Regions from separate parts of the Telluria sp. ZB2R32 genome, predicted to be linked through region 2. Evidence: predicted binding sites of a transcription regulator. Region 2 holds the regulator's gene; the other holds the start of a gene.
The links. The regulator sigma-54, encoded in region 2, starts transcription at its own class of promoters, with help from an activator protein. The targets are predictions, from matches to a motif close to TGGCANGNAANCTGCTTT.

Region 1 (7,918 bases), on a different contig from region 2:
GTGGCGCAGCCGGAAACGGTGGTCACGAGCGTGACCAGCGCGCAGACCGCAGCGGCGCCCGCGCCCGCCAAGGCCGCGCCGGCGCAACCGTCGCACGCCGCGCAAGCCTATGCCGCGGCCCCGGCCCACCACGGCCGCGCGCCCGGCGAAAAGCCGCTGGCCGCGCCCGCCGTGCGCCAGCGCGCCTGGGACATGGGCATCGAGCTGCAATACGTGACCGGCTCCGGCCCGGCCGGGCGCATCAGCCATGCCGACCTCGACGCCCACGTCTCGCGCGGCCAGCAGAAAGCCGCCGAGGGCGACCGCCGCTATGCGGTGCTGGAGGGCGAACAGGCGATGCCGCTGATCGGCATGCGCCGCAAGATCGCCGAGAAAATGGCGGAAGCCAAGCGCCGCATCCCGCATTTCACCTATGTCGAGGAAATCGACGTCACCGAACTCGAAGCGCTGCGCGTGCAGCTGAATAGCCGCTACGCCGGCCAGCGTCCGAAACTGACGCTGCTGCCGCTGATCATGCGCGCCGTGGTGCTGGCGATCCGCAAGTACCCGTCGGTGAACGCCCGTTTCGACGACGAGGCGAACATCGTCACCACCTACAACCCGGTCCACCTGGGCATCGCCGCCCAGACCGACGCCGGGCTGATGGTGCCGGTGGTGAAGAATGCCGAAGCGCGCGATCCGTGGTCGGCCGCCGCCGAGGTGGCGCGCCTGGCCGAAGCCGCGCGCAGCGGCAAGGCGCTGCGCGAAGAGCTCAGCGGCTCGACCATCACCATCACCAGCCTGGGCGCGCTGGGCGGCATCGTCACCACACCGGTCATCAACCGGCCGGAAGTGGCGATCGTCGGCGTCAACCGCATCATCGACAAGCCGGTCATCCTGAATGGCGCCATGGTGGCACGCAAGACCATGAACCTGTCGTCCTCGTTCGACCATCGCGTGATCGACGGCATGGTCGCGGCCGAATTCATCCAGACCATCCGCGGCTACCTCGAGTGCCCGGCAACCCTGTTCGTGGAGTAAGCCGATGAACCAACTGACAACTACTTTGCTCGTCATCGGCGGCGGCCCCGGCGGCTATGTCGCCGCCATCCGCGCCGGCCAGCTCGGCATCCCGACCATCCTGGTCGAGGCCGGCCAGCTGGGCGGCACCTGCCTGAACATCGGCTGCATCCCTTCCAAAGCCCTGATCCACGCGGCCGAGGAATTCGAGAAGGCGAACCACTACGCCAGCGGCTCGGCGCTCGGCATCTCGGCCGCCGCGCCCTCGATCGACGTCACCCGCACGGTCGGCTGGAAGGACGGCATCGTCAAGCGGCTGACCGGCGGCGTCGGCGCGCTGCTGAAGAAGAACGACGTCCAGGTCATCAACGGCTTCGCCCGCATCCTCGACGGCAAGACGGTCGAAGTCAAAGGCGCGGACGGCGCGCTGCAGCGCATCCGCTGCGAACACCTGCTGCTCGCGGCCGGCTCGGAAGCGGTGGAACTGCCCTTCATGCCCTTCGGCGGCATGGTGGTGTCCTCGACCGAGGCGCTGTCGCCGCAAACCATCCCCAAGCAGCTGGTGGTGGTCGGCGCCGGCTACATCGGCCTGGAACTGGGCACGGCCTACCGCAAGCTGGGCGCCGAAGTCACGGTGATCGAAGCGGCGGATCGCATCCTGCCGGCCTATGACGCCGAACTGACCAAGCCGGTCGGCGCAGCGTTGAAGCGCCTCGGCATCGACCTGCGCCTCGGTTCCTCGGTGCTCGGCCTGAACGCCGCCGGCGACGGCGTGCGCGTCAAGGAAGCCAATGGCGAAGAGATCGTCCTGTCGGCCGACCGCGTGCTGGTGGCGGTCGGCCGCCGTCCGCGCGCCGGCGGCTGGGGCCTCGAATCGCTGCAGCTCGACATGAATGGGCGCGCAGTGAAAATCGACGACCAGTGCCGCACCTCGATGCGCAACGTCTGGGCGATCGGCGACCTGGCCGGCGAACCGATGCTGGCGCACCGGGCGATGGCCCAGGGTGAGATGGTGGCCGAGATTATCTCCGGCAAACGGCGCCACTTCCAGCCGGCCGCCATGCCGGCGGTCTGCTTCACCGATCCGGAAGTGGTCGTGGTCGGCATGGTGCCGAGCGAGGCGGACGCCGCCGGCATCGACGCCATCAGCGCCAACTTCCCGTTCGCGGCGAACGGGCGCGCAATGACGATCGAGTCGACCGACGGTTTCGTGCGCGTGGTGGCGCGGCGCGACAACCACCTGATCCTCGGCTGGCAGGCGGTCGGACGCGGCGTGTCGGAACTGTCGACGGCGTTCAGCCACTCGATCGAACTGGGCGCGCGCCTGGAAGACGTCGGCGGCACTATCCACGCGCATCCGACGCTGGGCGAAGCGGTGCAGGAAGCGGCGCTGCGCGCGCTCGGACACGCACTGCACATCTGACGCACTCGTCGTACCACGTATCGCAAAGGCGCCGCTGGCGCCTTTGTTCGTTTCAGGTACTGCAATCAATACCAAGTATTCCATTTGAATACCGACTGATTCTGTCGATAAATCTTACATACAGTTACAACTCGTATTGAGGCATATCAATTTTTCTTATTGGAATCAATGACGTAGGATAACACTTACAACTTGGCACGCTTGTTGCTCATAGTAGGGTCCACACTAACCGGAGATTTTCATGACGCTGAAATCGATGTCCAAAATGCTTGCCAGCCTGTCGTTCCTTGCCTGCACCTCTGTATTCGCTGCGCCAGTCGTCATCAATGTCGCCGGCGTCCAGAGCATCGGCGAATTCGGCGACTCGCGTAATACCGTGTACGAGTACAACGTCGGCGCGAACGCCACCATCACCAACGTCAGCTATTCGGTCAACGTGACTGCCTTCAGCCCAAGCTGGCTGTCGGAAATCGCGTTTGCGATCACCGACTCGGGCGTCACTGACGGCGTGCTGTTCACCCCAGGCTTCGAAGATGCGTTCGCAGGCACGGCGCAGTACGACGCGAGCACGATCCTGGCCGACGAAGGCCTGTCGTTCAACGTCGGCGCCGACGGCATCCTGCGCGTCGAGTTCTATGACGACTTTGACGACGGCGCTGTGGATCCGGATGGCCGCTGGAACTTCGGCACCATCACCATCGCCTTCGAACCCGACGTCGAAGTGCCGGTCGATCCGGGCCCAGGCACCGACGTGCCGGAACCGGCAAGCGCCCTGCTGCTGGGCGTCGGCGCCCTGGCGATGGGCTACGGCCGCCGCCGCCGCGCCGCGAAAGCCGCTGCACACTAAGCTGTCGACCTGAAGCACCGGCCCGGCCTTGCGCGCATGCGCGGCGCCGGGCTTTTTTTCGCCTCCGGGCCACTCTTTCAAGCCGCTGTCGGCGCCGCGCCACACCCGAACCCCGCGTCAAGATGTCGTTCTGGAAAGCGTGCGATAATCCGCGCCGGCCGACGCTTCCGCTGTCGGCCTCCCTCATCCACCATCGGTATCACTACAGAGAGAGCCCAGTCATGTTCAAGAAAATCGCCGCCGCGGCCGTCGCAGTCGCTGCCTTCGCCGCTTCCTCCGCCGCACTCGCCCAGCAGCAGATGCCGTTCTACGCCGGTATCGACGCCGGCTCGACCAAGATCAAGGGCGCAGACCGCGAAGGCAGCTATGGCGTCTTCTTCGGCTACAAGTTCACTCCCGGCGTTGCCATCGAAGGCGGCTACCACCGCCTGGCCGATACCGAAGTGCGTTACGCCGGCGTGCGCACCGACCTGACGCTCGACCAGATCGACCTGTCGCTGATCGGCAGCCTGCCACTGTCGAATGGCTTCGACGTGTACGGCCGCCTCGGCTACAACCGTCTGGAAGCCGAAGCCAGCGTGGCCGGCTTCAGCGCCAAGGAACACGATTCGCATGCCCTGTACGGCCTCGGCCTGGGCTATACCTTCACGCCGGTCGTGCATGGCCGCGTGGAAGTGCAGAAGCCGGAGAGCGACGTGACCCGCGTGCTGGCCGGCGTCGCCTTCCGTTTCTAAGCGCCGCAGAGGCAAGACCGGAACCGGGATGCGGCCGCATCCCGGTTTTTTTTGGCGCTGTCACCGTTCGCTGTTGATGGGGCCGATGGTCAGACGCAGCAATTGATCGGCGGAAGTGACCTTTCCACCATCGAGCGCGCGGCGCCAGCCCAGGTAATTCGGCAGATAACGCGACGCGACCCCGTGAAACCGCGCCAGCCATTCGCGAAAGCGGCGATGCCAGGCATTCACGTTCTGCACGTGAATGGCGCCCGCGGCCTCGCGGCGGACGCGTTCGCCGGCGCGCAGGTTGACGGCCTGGTGCGCAATGCCGTGCGCACGCGCAAACGCGCGGTAGGCCGCATGCGCGTCGGTAACCAATAGCACTTGCCGGTCGAGGTGGGGCAGCAAGTGGTGCTCGAGTTGCGCCTTGCACAAGGCGCCGCGCCCGGTCACGGCGTCGATGGTCTGGCCGCTGCGGTCGCGCGCCACCAGGATGCAGTCGAGTTCGCGCGAGATGCCGCGCTCTGCCGCCTCGCCGCCACGCTTGCGCGGCGCCCGGTCGAGCTTGCGCGATCCCTTCTGCGACTCGCGTAGAAACATTTCGTCGGCCTCGACGATGCCGTTCAGGCACACCGGCCGGTCGTCCTTGACCCGGTCGAGAAACCGGTGGCGCCATCTGAATGCGGTATTGCGGTGCACCTCCGTTTGCTCTGCCGCTGCGCGCACCGGGCGCGACGCGCGCAGCGCATCGAGGTAATCGAGCCATTTGGCGCGCAACCTCAGCCGTGCCAGCGGCGTGCCGGTGAGGTCGTTGAAGGTGCGCCGGCACCCGCGGCAGCGATAGCGCTGCAGGCCGTTCGCGTGGCCATGGCGGTGCCAGCCGGGACAGCGGCAATGCGGGCAGCGGCGCCCGGGTCCGCGCAATTGTTCGATCAGTGCGAGCAGTTGCTGCAATCCGGCTGCCGGCCGCAAGGCATCGAGTACCCGTAGTCGCTGCGGCTGATTCAGTGTCGGCAATGCCGCAAACCACTTCTTGAACCCTGGCGCTTTCATGGCAGATCCATATCGTTGGCGATACGGGTTCGACCGCCAGGCAGCTCAGCAGTTCAATCCTCATCCATAGCGAACGGTGACAGCGCCTTTTTTTTCGTCAAAGCAAGCGTGCGCCCGCCCCACCACTGCCGCGGGCATCATGGACGCTCTTCCATGACAAAAAAGGACGCATCGTGAACCAGCGTTACCGACCGATCACGCGCCTGGGCCTTGGCGGCACCGGCCTCGGCGACATGTACAAGACCACCAGCGACGAAGCGGCGCACACCACGGTCGACGCCGCCTGGGATGCCGGCATCCGCTACTTCGACACCGCGCCGCACTACGGCGCCGGCCTGTCCGAACACCGCTTCGGGCAGGCGCTGCGCCGCCGCGCGCGCGACAGCTACACGCTCTCGACCAAGGTCGGGCGCCTGCTGGTGCCCGATCCGGTCGGCGAAATCGCGGCGCCCTTCGTCTCGGCGCTGCCGTTCCGGCGCGTGATCGACTACACGAGCGACGGCGCGCGCCGTGCGGTCGAGGACAGCCTGCAGCGGCTCGCCCTCGGCCACGTCGACATCGTCTACGTGCACGACCTGTCGCCCGACGCCTTCGGCCGCGACGATTACGAGCGCTACATGCGCATCGCCGCCGGCCCCGGCGGCGCCTTCGAGGGACTGGTCAAATTGCGCGAGCAAGGCGTCATCAAGGGCTGGGGCATGGGCGTCAACACCATCGAGCCCTGCCTGCGCGCACTGGAGGCTTCCGACCCCGACGTGTTCCTGCTTGCCGGACGCTACACGCTGATGGAGACGACGGCGCTGGCCGAACTGTTCCCCCTGTGCGCCGGGCGCGGCGCCAGCGTGGTGCTGGGCGGGCCGTTCAACTCGGGCTTCCTGGCCGGCGGCGACCATTACGACTACGCGCCCGCCAGCCAGGAAAAGCACCAGCAGCGCGAACGCCTGCGCCAGGTGGCGGCGCGCCACGGCGTCGACCTGGCCGCCGCCGCACTGCAGTTCGGCGCGGCGCACCCGGTGGTGTCGGCGACCATCCCCGGCGCCAGCAGCCCGCAGCACCTGCGCCGCAATGCCACGCTGATGGAGATGACGATCCCGGCGGCGTTCTGGCAGGAGCTGGTAGCCGAGGGCCTGGTCGCGCCCGAGGCGCCGCTGCCTGCAGCCTAGCAGCGTCGATTGACATGCTGCCAAGCAAGGAATAGTACGTTCGTGCGATAATATGGCCCCAGCCGAAACATGGCGTTTCGGCTGCCTTTATTTATCGCAAGAAAAGGTACTACCATGTTCAAGAAAATCGCAGTCGCAACCGCCCTCGTCGCCGCCGCATCGGCCGCCTTCGCCGCCGAGCCAACCCCGTTCTACGCCGGCGTCGACGTCTCCTCGACCAAGGTCACCGGTTTCGACGACAAGGGCGGCTACGGCGCCTTTATCGGCTACAAGATCAATCCGAACGTCGCCGTCGAAGCCGGCTTCAACCGCCTGGTCGACAGCGAGATCGACGGCGCCGACGTTACCCTGGACCAGACCGCGATCTCGCTGGTCGGCTCCGTGCCGCTGAGCGGCGGCTTCGACATGTACGGCCGCATCGGCTACAACCGCGTCGAAGGCGAGTACAAGCAATTCGGCTACAAGGTCAAGGACCACAGCAACAACGCCCTGTACGGCCTCGGCCTGGGCTATGCCTTCTCGCCGGTCGTCAGCGGCCGCCTGGAAGTGCAAAAGCCTGACACCGAGATCACCAAGATCGTCGCTGGCGTCGCCTTCAAGTTCTAAGCTTCATTCGGTTCCGACGTAAAAAAACCGGGCTGCTCGCGCAGTCCGGTTTTTTTTATGCGTCGGTTCGCACCGTTCAGGCGCCGGTCGCACCCACGCCGGCAGCCAGCAGCCAGGACACCAGCAGCAGGAAAGCCATCGCCGCCGCGAACAGGGTCGACAGGCGGCGGCTGGTCTCACCGTCCGCAAACAGGGCCGGCTTCTCGTAGTTGCGGCCGATGTAATAGGCATAGAACACGGTCGCCAGGTAGTGCACGGCGCCGAACATCTCGCCCAGTTCGCCCTTGCGCGGATGTTCGATCAGCAGGTGCGACAGCGCCACCAGCACGATGTAGATGACCGACGCGCCCAGCGGCGGCAGGTACAGGCCCATCGATTCGATCCAGCGCTTGAGGCCGGGACGGGTGCGCGCCAGGAAGGGCAGCACCAGGTTGTGGGTCAGGCCCGCGATCAGGATCAGCTTGAGCAGCACGGTCTTGTGCAGGCTCCCGCTGCCGAGCGCCAGGTTGTGCAGGTTGGTTTCGGCCTGGCGGTTGTTCTGGACGAAGAACTCGGGCGAGGTGATCCCCAGCACGCGCTGGAACCAGCTGACTTCCTCGAGCGCGGCCAGCGCCACCAAGGCCGACAGGCCGCCAAGGGCCAGCAGCTCGAACTTCGAGCTTCCCGGCTGCTTCAGGCGTTCGACGAACACGAAGCCGAGCATCACGGCGATCACGGCGAAGCACAGGAACTGCATCCATTCGACGATGCCGTCTTCGCCGAGCAGGCGCCACAGCGCCCTGGCGTCGGGACCGGACCAGGCGACGGCCAGGCCCAGGATAAAGACATTGATGGCGATCGCCATCAGGATGACCGGATGGGTCTGCCATTTGTTATTTGTCACGCATTACTCCTTACTTAATGAAAACGATTCGGCCGGGGCCGCCACCTGCGCTACCGCCACCTCTTTCGCCAGGTCGCCGCCAGGGCGTAGCGCACCGGCATTCTGCGCCCTTCTGCGCGCCAGCCGGCGCAAGCCCTGGCGCAACGCCGCGCCCACTGCCCAGGCCCACAGCAGCGGATCGAGCACGGCATCCCACAGGTTGCCGCTCGGCAGGCGCAGCAGGCTGAA
Region 2 (7,918 bases):
CTTCCCCACCGAAGAGGTGCTGGGCCTGCCGATCCGCAAGGTCGTCATTCCTGTCGCCGCCGGCCGCAACATCGCCGTGCTGCTCGAAGCCGCGGTGCGCAACACGATCCTGCAGCTGCGCGGGATCGATACGCTGCAGGAGTTCATGGAGCGGCAACGTCAAGCCATGAGCGGAGATTGAGCGGCGATTGAGCGGGGATTGAGACGACAAAGCGGCAGCGCTTGCGGTATCATCGAGCCATGCACATCGTCCTCATTACCGGTATTTCCGGCTCGGGCAAGTCGGTTGCCCTGAATGTCCTGGAAGACGCAGGTTACTACTGCGTCGACAACCTGCCGCCGCCCCTGCTGCCGCAACTGGTCGATTCTGTCGCGACGAGCACGATCAAACTGGCGGTGGCGGTCGACGCCCGCAGCGCCGAATCGCTGGCGGGCTTGCCAGTCACGGTGCGCACGCTCAAGGAAGAAGGGCACCAGGTCAAGGTGCTGTTCCTGACCGCGAGCACCCATTCGCTGGTTGCGCGCTTTTCCGAAACGCGGCGCAGCCACCCGCTGTCGCATACCCTGATGCCGGGCGCGAATCCGGCCGCGCGCCGTACCCTCATCGAATGCATTGCCGAAGAACGCGAACGACTGGGGGCCATCGAGCAGCTCGGCCACGTGATCGATACGTCGGAGGCCTCGGCGAACAAACTGCGCGCCTGGATCAAGGAACTGGCCGAGGTCCAGCATGCGCCGCTGACGCTCTTCTTCGAATCCTTCGCCTTCAAGGTCGGCGTGCCGCTCGACGCCGACTTCGTGTTCGACGTGCGCGCCGTCCCGAATCCATATTACGACCTGGCGTTGCGCCCGCTGAACGGCAAGGACGCCCCCGTGATCGCCTTTCTCGACGCCCAGCCGAGCGCCACCGAGATGCTGCACGATATCTGCAAATTCGTCGAGAAGTGGCTGCCCTCGTTCAAGACCGATAACCGCAGCTACCTGACGGTGGCGGTGGGCTGTACCGGCGGGCAGCATCGCTCGGTGTACATGGCCGAGCGGCTGGCGGCCTATTTCAACGAGAGCGAGCGCGTGGTGGTGAGGCACCGCGAGCAGTCGTAGAGAGTTGTAGGGTGGGCACTTGTGCCCACACGGCTGCACCGGTTAATCAGTGTTGACGGTGACCACGATATGCGGCGTTCTCATACCCTTTGCACGCTTTGCAGTCCGCGGCCGTACGACCGCGTGGGCACAAGTGCCCACCCTACGTTACACCGCGTTTATCAACTCAAGTGACGCAGCGGATGCGCGTGATCCGGCCACACCGGCTCGAAAAAGCGCTCGATCATCTCCGGCGTCACGGCGTCGAGCGTCGGCGGATTCCACTGCGGCGCATTGTCCTTGTCGATCACCAGCGCGCGCACGCCTTCCAGTACTTCGCCGTGCTCGAAATTGCGGCGCACCAGCGACCGCTCCATGCGCAGGCAGTCGGCGACCGACATCGTCGCGCCGCGCACCAGCATCTCGTGCGTCACGCACATCATCAGCGGTGAACGCTGGCGCATCGCGGCGAGCGCCTTTTGCGCGAACGCGTCGTCATCCCCTGCCAGCGAGGCGATGATCGCGGCCACCGAACCGGCGCCGAAGTGCGTGTCAATCGCGGCGCGCTGCGCTTTCAATACGCTCTCCCCGACCTCGCTGGTAAAGCCCGCAGCAAAGGCACGGATCGCCTCGGCCAGCTGCGCCCCCGGCGTCGTCTCGATCAGCGCATGCAATTCACCCAGTTGCGCGCCCGGCACGAACACGTCGGCCAGGCCGACGTACAGCGCATCGGCCGCGCCGATCGTCAACCCCGTCAGGCCCAGATAATTGCCGAGCTGCCCAGGCGCGTGCGACAGGAAATGGCTGCCGCCGACGTCCGGGAACAGGCCGATGTTCACTTCCGGCATGGCCATCTTGGTGCGCTCGGTCACGATGCGCAGGCCGGTCTCCGGACCGCCCTGGGCGATCCCCATGCCGCCGCCCATCACCACGCCGTCCATGATGGACACGTAGGGTTTCGGATAAAAATGGATCAGGTGATTGAGTGCGTATTCTTCGGTAAAAAAGTCTTCCAGCAGCGCGCTGTTGGCGGTCGGGATGGCGTGGCCGGCCTCGTAAAAGAAGCGGATGTCGCCGCCGGCGCACAGGGCTTTTTCGCTGCTGCTGGCAAGTACCACGGCGGATACGGCCGCGTCGTCGCGCCAGGCCAGCAGGATGTCGGCCAGGCGCCGCACCATGGCCAGCGACAGGGAGTTCAGGGCTTTGGGACGGTCGAGCGTGATGATGCCGGTGCCGTTGGCAACGCGGGTCAGGACATGGTCGGTCATGGTCAGCAGGATGATGGGAGAGACATGCATTTTACCCAAGACACGGCAACGCTCCCACATATTGAAAAGGGCGCCGTGCGGCGCCCTCGTTCAGACGGTGCTCGGTGCGCGATCAGATCGCAGCAGCGGCCTCTCCGCCTTCAGGACGGCGCTTGAGCGCCTCGTGACTATGATTCTGCAGCATCGATTTGTACTTCATCACCTGGCGGTCGAGCCTATCCATCAACAGGTCGATCGCGGCATACAGGTCTTGCGCCACACTTTCCACGTGCACCGTCTTGCCCGACAGGCGCAGGTTGATCTCGGCTTTTTGCCTTTTGTCTTTTTCGGTGAGATTGTCGATCGCGAGGATGACATGGGAATCGATCACTTGATCGAAATGGCGGGTGATGCGTTCGAGCTTGTTCTGTACGTATTCACGGATGGCGGGGGTGACATCGAGGTGGTGGCCACTGATGGTGAGATTCATACACACTCCTTTGATAAATGCGCGGCACCGCCTGGCGCTTGGGACGCACGTGGGGGCCGCTGTTACAAGGATTTGCGGAGACTGACGGGAGGTATCTTGAGCGCCTCGCGGTATTTTGCAACCGTGCGGCGCGCAATGACCATGCCTTGTTCACCGAGCATTTCCGCGATCTTGCTATCGGATAATGGGTTCTTTGGGTCCTCTGCTCCTGTCAGCTGCGCAATGAGCGCCCGTATCGCCGTCGACGATGCTTCGCCCCCCGCTTCGGTGGCGACATGGCTTCCGAAGAAATACTTCAGCTCAAACATGCCGTGCGGGGTCAGCATGAATTTCTGAGTTGTTACACGAGAAATGGTGCTCTCGTGCAGACCCAGTGTATCAGCAATCTCGCGAAGCACAAGGGGACGCATGGCAACCGCGCCATGGCTGAAAAAGTTCTTCTGGCGCTCCACAATTGCCTGCGAAACACGCAGGATCGTATCGAAGCGCTGGCGCATGTTCTTGATGAGCCACTTCGCTTCCTGCAGCTGCGCGCTCATCTGCCCCTCGCCCTTGCCGCCCTTGAGCAGGTTGGCATAGACGTTATTCACGCGCAGGCGCGGCATCACGTCGTTGTTCAGCGCGACGCTCCAGCCGGTCGGCGTCTTGCGGACAATAACGTCCGGAACGACGTAATCCGAAGCGCTCGACGCAAACGCCGCGCCGGGGTGCGGATTGCACTGGCGGATCACGGCTTGCGCTTCGCGCAAGTCTTCGTCGTCGCAGTCGAGCGCCTTTTTCAGCTTGTTGAATTCGCGCTGCGCGAACCAGGTCAAGTAGCCCTCGACGATCTTCAGCGCCATGCGCCGCGTTACCAGCGGCACGCCCGGCATGCTGCGGATCTGCAGCGCCAGGCATTCGGCCGCGCTGCGCGCACCGACGCCGACCGGATCGAGGCTTTGCACCAGTGCCAGCGCGCAGCGCAGTTCCTCGATCTCGACCTCGAGTTCTTCGGGTAATCTCGCGTGGATTTCGTCGAGCTGTTCTTCGAGGTAGCCGTTGTCGTCGATGGCGTCGATCACCAGTTCGGCCAGGGCGCGGTCGCGCGCCGTCACGCCGGTCACGCGGATCTGTTCCGTCAGGTGCTCGCGCAGGGTGATGCCGATGGCGCCCAGTTGCGGACGGCCGTCGTCGTCGTTCTCGCTGTTGGACGTGCGCGTGCCCTCTCCCCAGTCGGCATCGGGCTCGCCGCGTTCGACGTCGCCGCCTTCGCCGCCATCGGCCGCGTCCGATGGGGCGGGCGCGTCTTCACCGTTCGGCGCCGGCGCCTCGGGCGCCTGCGCCGGAGCGTCGTTGATGGCGCCGTCGGCCAGCAGGCGCACCGAGTGGTCGAGCGGATCGTCGAGCCGTTCGAGCAAGGGATTGTCGGACAGGATCTGCTCGATTTCCTGGTGCAGTTCGAGCGTGGACAGCTGCAGCAGGCGGATCGACTGCTGCAGCTGCGGCGTGAGCGCCAGGTGCTGCGAGGTCCGGAGTTGCAGGGATTGTTTCATGGCGCTGTGTGTTCGCTGTGCTGTTCTTACATGCGGAAGTGTTCGCCCAGGTAGACGCGCCGTACCGACTCGTCGGCGATGATGTCGTCGGGGCGTCCCGACGCCAGCACGGCGCCCTGGTTGATGATGTAGGCGCGGTCGCAGATGCCGAGCGTCTCGCGCACGTTGTGGTCGGTGATCAGGACGCCGATGCCGCGCTCCTTCAGGAAGCGCACGATGCGCTGGATCTCGATCACCGCGATCGGGTCGACGCCGGCAAACGGTTCGTCGAGCAGCACGAAGCGCGGATTGGTCGCCAGGGCGCGCGCGATCTCGACGCGCCGCCGTTCGCCGCCCGACAGCGACAGCGCCGGGTTTTCGCGCAGCTTCTCGATCTGCAGTTCGGCCAGCAGGGAATCCAGGCGGTCGTTGATCGCAGCTTTGGTGAGCGACTTGCCGTTCTCGTCGTGCTGCAGTTCGAGCACGGCGCGGATATTGTCTTCCACCGTCAGCTTGCGAAATACCGAGGCTTCCTGCGGCAGGTACGACAGGCCCATCACCGCGCGGCGGTGAATCGGCAGGCTCGAAATGTCGGCGCCGTTGATCTCGATGGTGCCGGCGTCGGACGGCACCAGGCCGACGATCATGTAGAACGAGGTGGTCTTGCCGGCGCCGTTCGGGCCGAGCAGGCCGACGACTTCGCCGCAACCCACCTGGAGCGAAACGTCGCGCACGACCAGGCGCTTGCCGTAGCTTTTCTGCAGTCCCCGGACGACGAGGGTGCTGCGGCTGTCAGGTGCATCTTTCATTATTTCTTTCCTGCTGCCGGCGCCGCCGGGGTGGAACCAGCCGCTGCCGGTGCGGCGCCTGCCGCCGGTGCGCGGCGTGGTGCGATGATCAGGGTGCCGCGTCCGCCGCCCACCTTGCTTTCGCCACTGGCGTCGTTGCGCACGGTCGCCACTTCGCGGCGGCTGTCGTAGGCGATGTAGGCGCCATCGAGTTCGTTGGTCAGGCGGCCGTTTTCGAGCTGGCGCACGATCGCTTTCGAGAACAGTTTCACTACTTCCTGGCGCTCGTCGTATTCGATGCGTTCGCCCTGTCCTTCCATCCACAGGTCGGGGCCGCCGTCGCGCTTCTGGCGGAAGGTGGCGACCCGGCCCGGACCCGAAGTCAGGGTCACGCTCATGTAACCTTCAGGGGTTTCCTTGACCAGCGCCCGGTCCGATTTTAAAGTCAGCGTGCCGCGCGTGAGGATCACGTTGCCGGTCAGGATGCGCGTCTGCGTGACTTCATCGACATCGAGCGAATCGAAATTGATGACGGCCTGCTTGAGCGAGTCCGCGCGTTCGGCATGGGCCGGCGCCAGCGACAGCAGCGAAACGAAGGCGGCGGCAATCATGTTGTGAATGCTTTTTTTCATAGATGCTCGTTCCTGTTATTGGTTGGGTGCGCGCGCCGGGCGCGGCGGATAGACGATCTGGCCGCGCCCGCCGAGGTGCAGCTTCTGGGTCGGGTTCTCCGCCACCAGGCCGACCCCGTGCGCCGTGGCGGCGCCCAGCGTCATCTGGACCGGACGGCTGGTCTTGACGATCTCGTCGTCGACCAGCACGGTCAGCGCCTCGGTGCGCGCCTGCAGCGCTTCGCTGTTGGGCGTGGCCGGGCGCTTGAGGTCGACGTTGCCGATCAGTTCGACGCGGTTTTCGCCATGGTAGACCTGGCCGCGGTCGGCGTGCATGGTCATGCGCGGACGTTCCGGCGCCATGCTCTCGACGACCGGGCGAGTCACTTCCGAGACGTCGTTGTCGGGATGGTGCGCCAGGCGCGCGCCGGACATGACGTAGCGCGGTACGCCGTTTTCCGTCATGCGCACGAAACTGAAGTTCTCGACGATGTAGTCGGGTTCGTTCAGGTTGTTGGCCACACCCGGCCCGTCGTCGGAATCGAAGGCCTGCAACAGCCAGAAGCTGCCGAAGGCGAAGAACACCGCCGTCAGCATCAGCGCCAGCGTACGCCAGCGGTGCGCGGTGCGTTTGTTCACGTAGGTCGCCATTCGTTTATTTCACTCATGCGAACTCATTTGAAATACGGGGCCAAGGCCTGCTCGTAGGTACCCTGGGCACGCATCACCAGGTCGCACACTTCGCGCACCGCACCGCGCCCGCCGCCGGCTTTGGTGACGTAATGCGCGCGGTGCTGCACTTCCGGATGCCCGCTCGGCACCGTAACGGCAAAGCCGACTTTACTCAAGAGCGGCATGTCGATCACGTCGTCGCCGATGTAGCCGCACTGCTCGGCCGTGAGGTTCAGCTGCGCCAGCAGTTCGGCAAACGCGATGCGCTTGTCGTGGAAACCCTGCCAGACATGGGTGATGCCCAGGTCCTTTGCACGCGCGAGCACGATCGGCGATTTGCGCGCGCTGATGATGGCGGTTTCGACGCCGGTCTTTTGCAGCAGCTGGATGCCGAGGCCGTCGAGGACGTTAAAAGTCTTGGTGATCTCGCCGTCCGGGCCATAGGTCAGGCTGCCGTCGGTGAGGATGCCGTCGACGTCGAAGATCATGACCTTGATGCGCGCGGCGCGTTCGACGTGGGCCAGCGGAGTAAGGGAGTCAGCCATCAGATCACCTTTGCCCGGGTCAGGTCATGGATGTGCAGGGCGCCGACCAGCACGCCGTTCTCGTCGATCACCAGCATCTGGTTGATGCGGAATTCTTCCATGATCGCCACCGCATCGACCGCCAGCTGCTCGGGGTGCACGGTGCGCGCGCCGACGTGCATGACGTCGCGGATGGTCAGATTCGAAAAGTCCTGCACGCGTTCGATCAGGCGGCGCAAGTCGCCGTCGGTGAACACGCCGAGCGGCTTGAAGGCCGGGTCGACCACGGCGGTCATGCCCATGCCCTTCTGGCTGATCTCCAGCAGCGCGCGCGTCATTGGCGTGTCCGGGCTCACGGCGGGAATCGCTTCTCCGCTGCGCATCACGTCGCGCACGTGGGTCAGCAGGCGCCGTCCCAGCGCGCCGCCCGGATGCGAGCGCGCAAAGTCTTCTTCACGGAACCCGCGCGCATCGAGCAGGGCCACGGCCAGGGCGTCGCCCATGGCCAGCGTCACCGTGGTGCTGGCGGTCGGCGCCAGGTTCATCGGGCAGGCTTCCTTGGCCACCGAGATGTCGAGGTGGACGTCGGCAAGCAGCGCCAGGCGCGATTGCGGCTTGCCGGTCATGGCGATCAGCGGCGTACCCATGCGTTTGACGACGGGCAGAATGTCCATCAGCTCCGACGATTCGCCGGAATTCGAGATGGCGATGAACACGTCCTGCGCGGTCACCATGCCGAGGTCGCCGTGCGCGGCTTCGCCCGGGTGCACGAACATGGCCGGCGTGCCGGTCGAGGCCAGCGTGGCGGCGATCTTGCGCGCGATATGGCCCGACTTGCCCATGCCCGAGACGACCACGCGGCCGCTGCAGGCGTACAGCACGGCCACTGCGCGCACCAGGCTGTCGTCGGCGTCGAGCCGTGCGTGCAGCGCTTGAATGGCCTCGGCTTCGATCGCGAGGGTCTCGCGGGCCAGCGTCAATATGCGTCCCGCCTG

Region 1: the regulator sigma-54 is predicted to act here: its motif matches at 2,616-2,633, upstream of AC56LG_RS22250 (PEP-CTERM sorting domain-containing protein).

What each region holds. Positions count from the first base shown of each region.
Region 1 is NZ_JCASIG010000009.1:64,468-72,385, reverse strand. It holds gene AC56LG_RS22260 (dihydrolipoamide acetyltransferase family protein) at 1-1,020, shown strand, start outside; gene lpdA (dihydrolipoyl dehydrogenase) at 1,025-2,422, shown strand; gene AC56LG_RS22250 (PEP-CTERM sorting domain-containing protein) at 2,664-3,269, shown strand; gene AC56LG_RS22245 (porin family protein) at 3,491-4,003, shown strand; gene AC56LG_RS22240 (IS1595 family transposase) at 4,064-5,038, opposite strand; gene AC56LG_RS22235 (aldo/keto reductase) at 5,209-6,201, shown strand; gene AC56LG_RS22230 (porin family protein) at 6,316-6,807, shown strand; gene AC56LG_RS22225 (hypothetical protein) at 6,884-7,690, opposite strand; gene AC56LG_RS22220 (hypothetical protein) at 7,694-7,918, opposite strand, start outside.
Region 2 is NZ_JCASIG010000007.1:203,613-211,530, forward strand. It holds gene hprK (HPr(Ser) kinase/phosphatase) at 1-181, shown strand, start outside; gene rapZ (RNase adapter RapZ) at 241-1,101, shown strand; gene AC56LG_RS20335 (enoyl-CoA hydratase/isomerase family protein) at 1,263-2,348, opposite strand; gene hpf (ribosome hibernation-promoting factor, HPF/YfiA family) at 2,461-2,817, opposite strand; gene AC56LG_RS20345 (RNA polymerase factor sigma-54) at 2,880-4,349, opposite strand; gene lptB (LPS export ABC transporter ATP-binding protein) at 4,376-5,137, opposite strand; gene lptA (lipopolysaccharide transport periplasmic protein LptA) at 5,137-5,748, opposite strand; gene lptC (LPS export ABC transporter periplasmic protein LptC) at 5,764-6,366, opposite strand; gene AC56LG_RS20365 (KdsC family phosphatase) at 6,402-6,944, opposite strand; gene AC56LG_RS20370 (KpsF/GutQ family sugar-phosphate isomerase) at 6,944-7,918, opposite strand, start outside.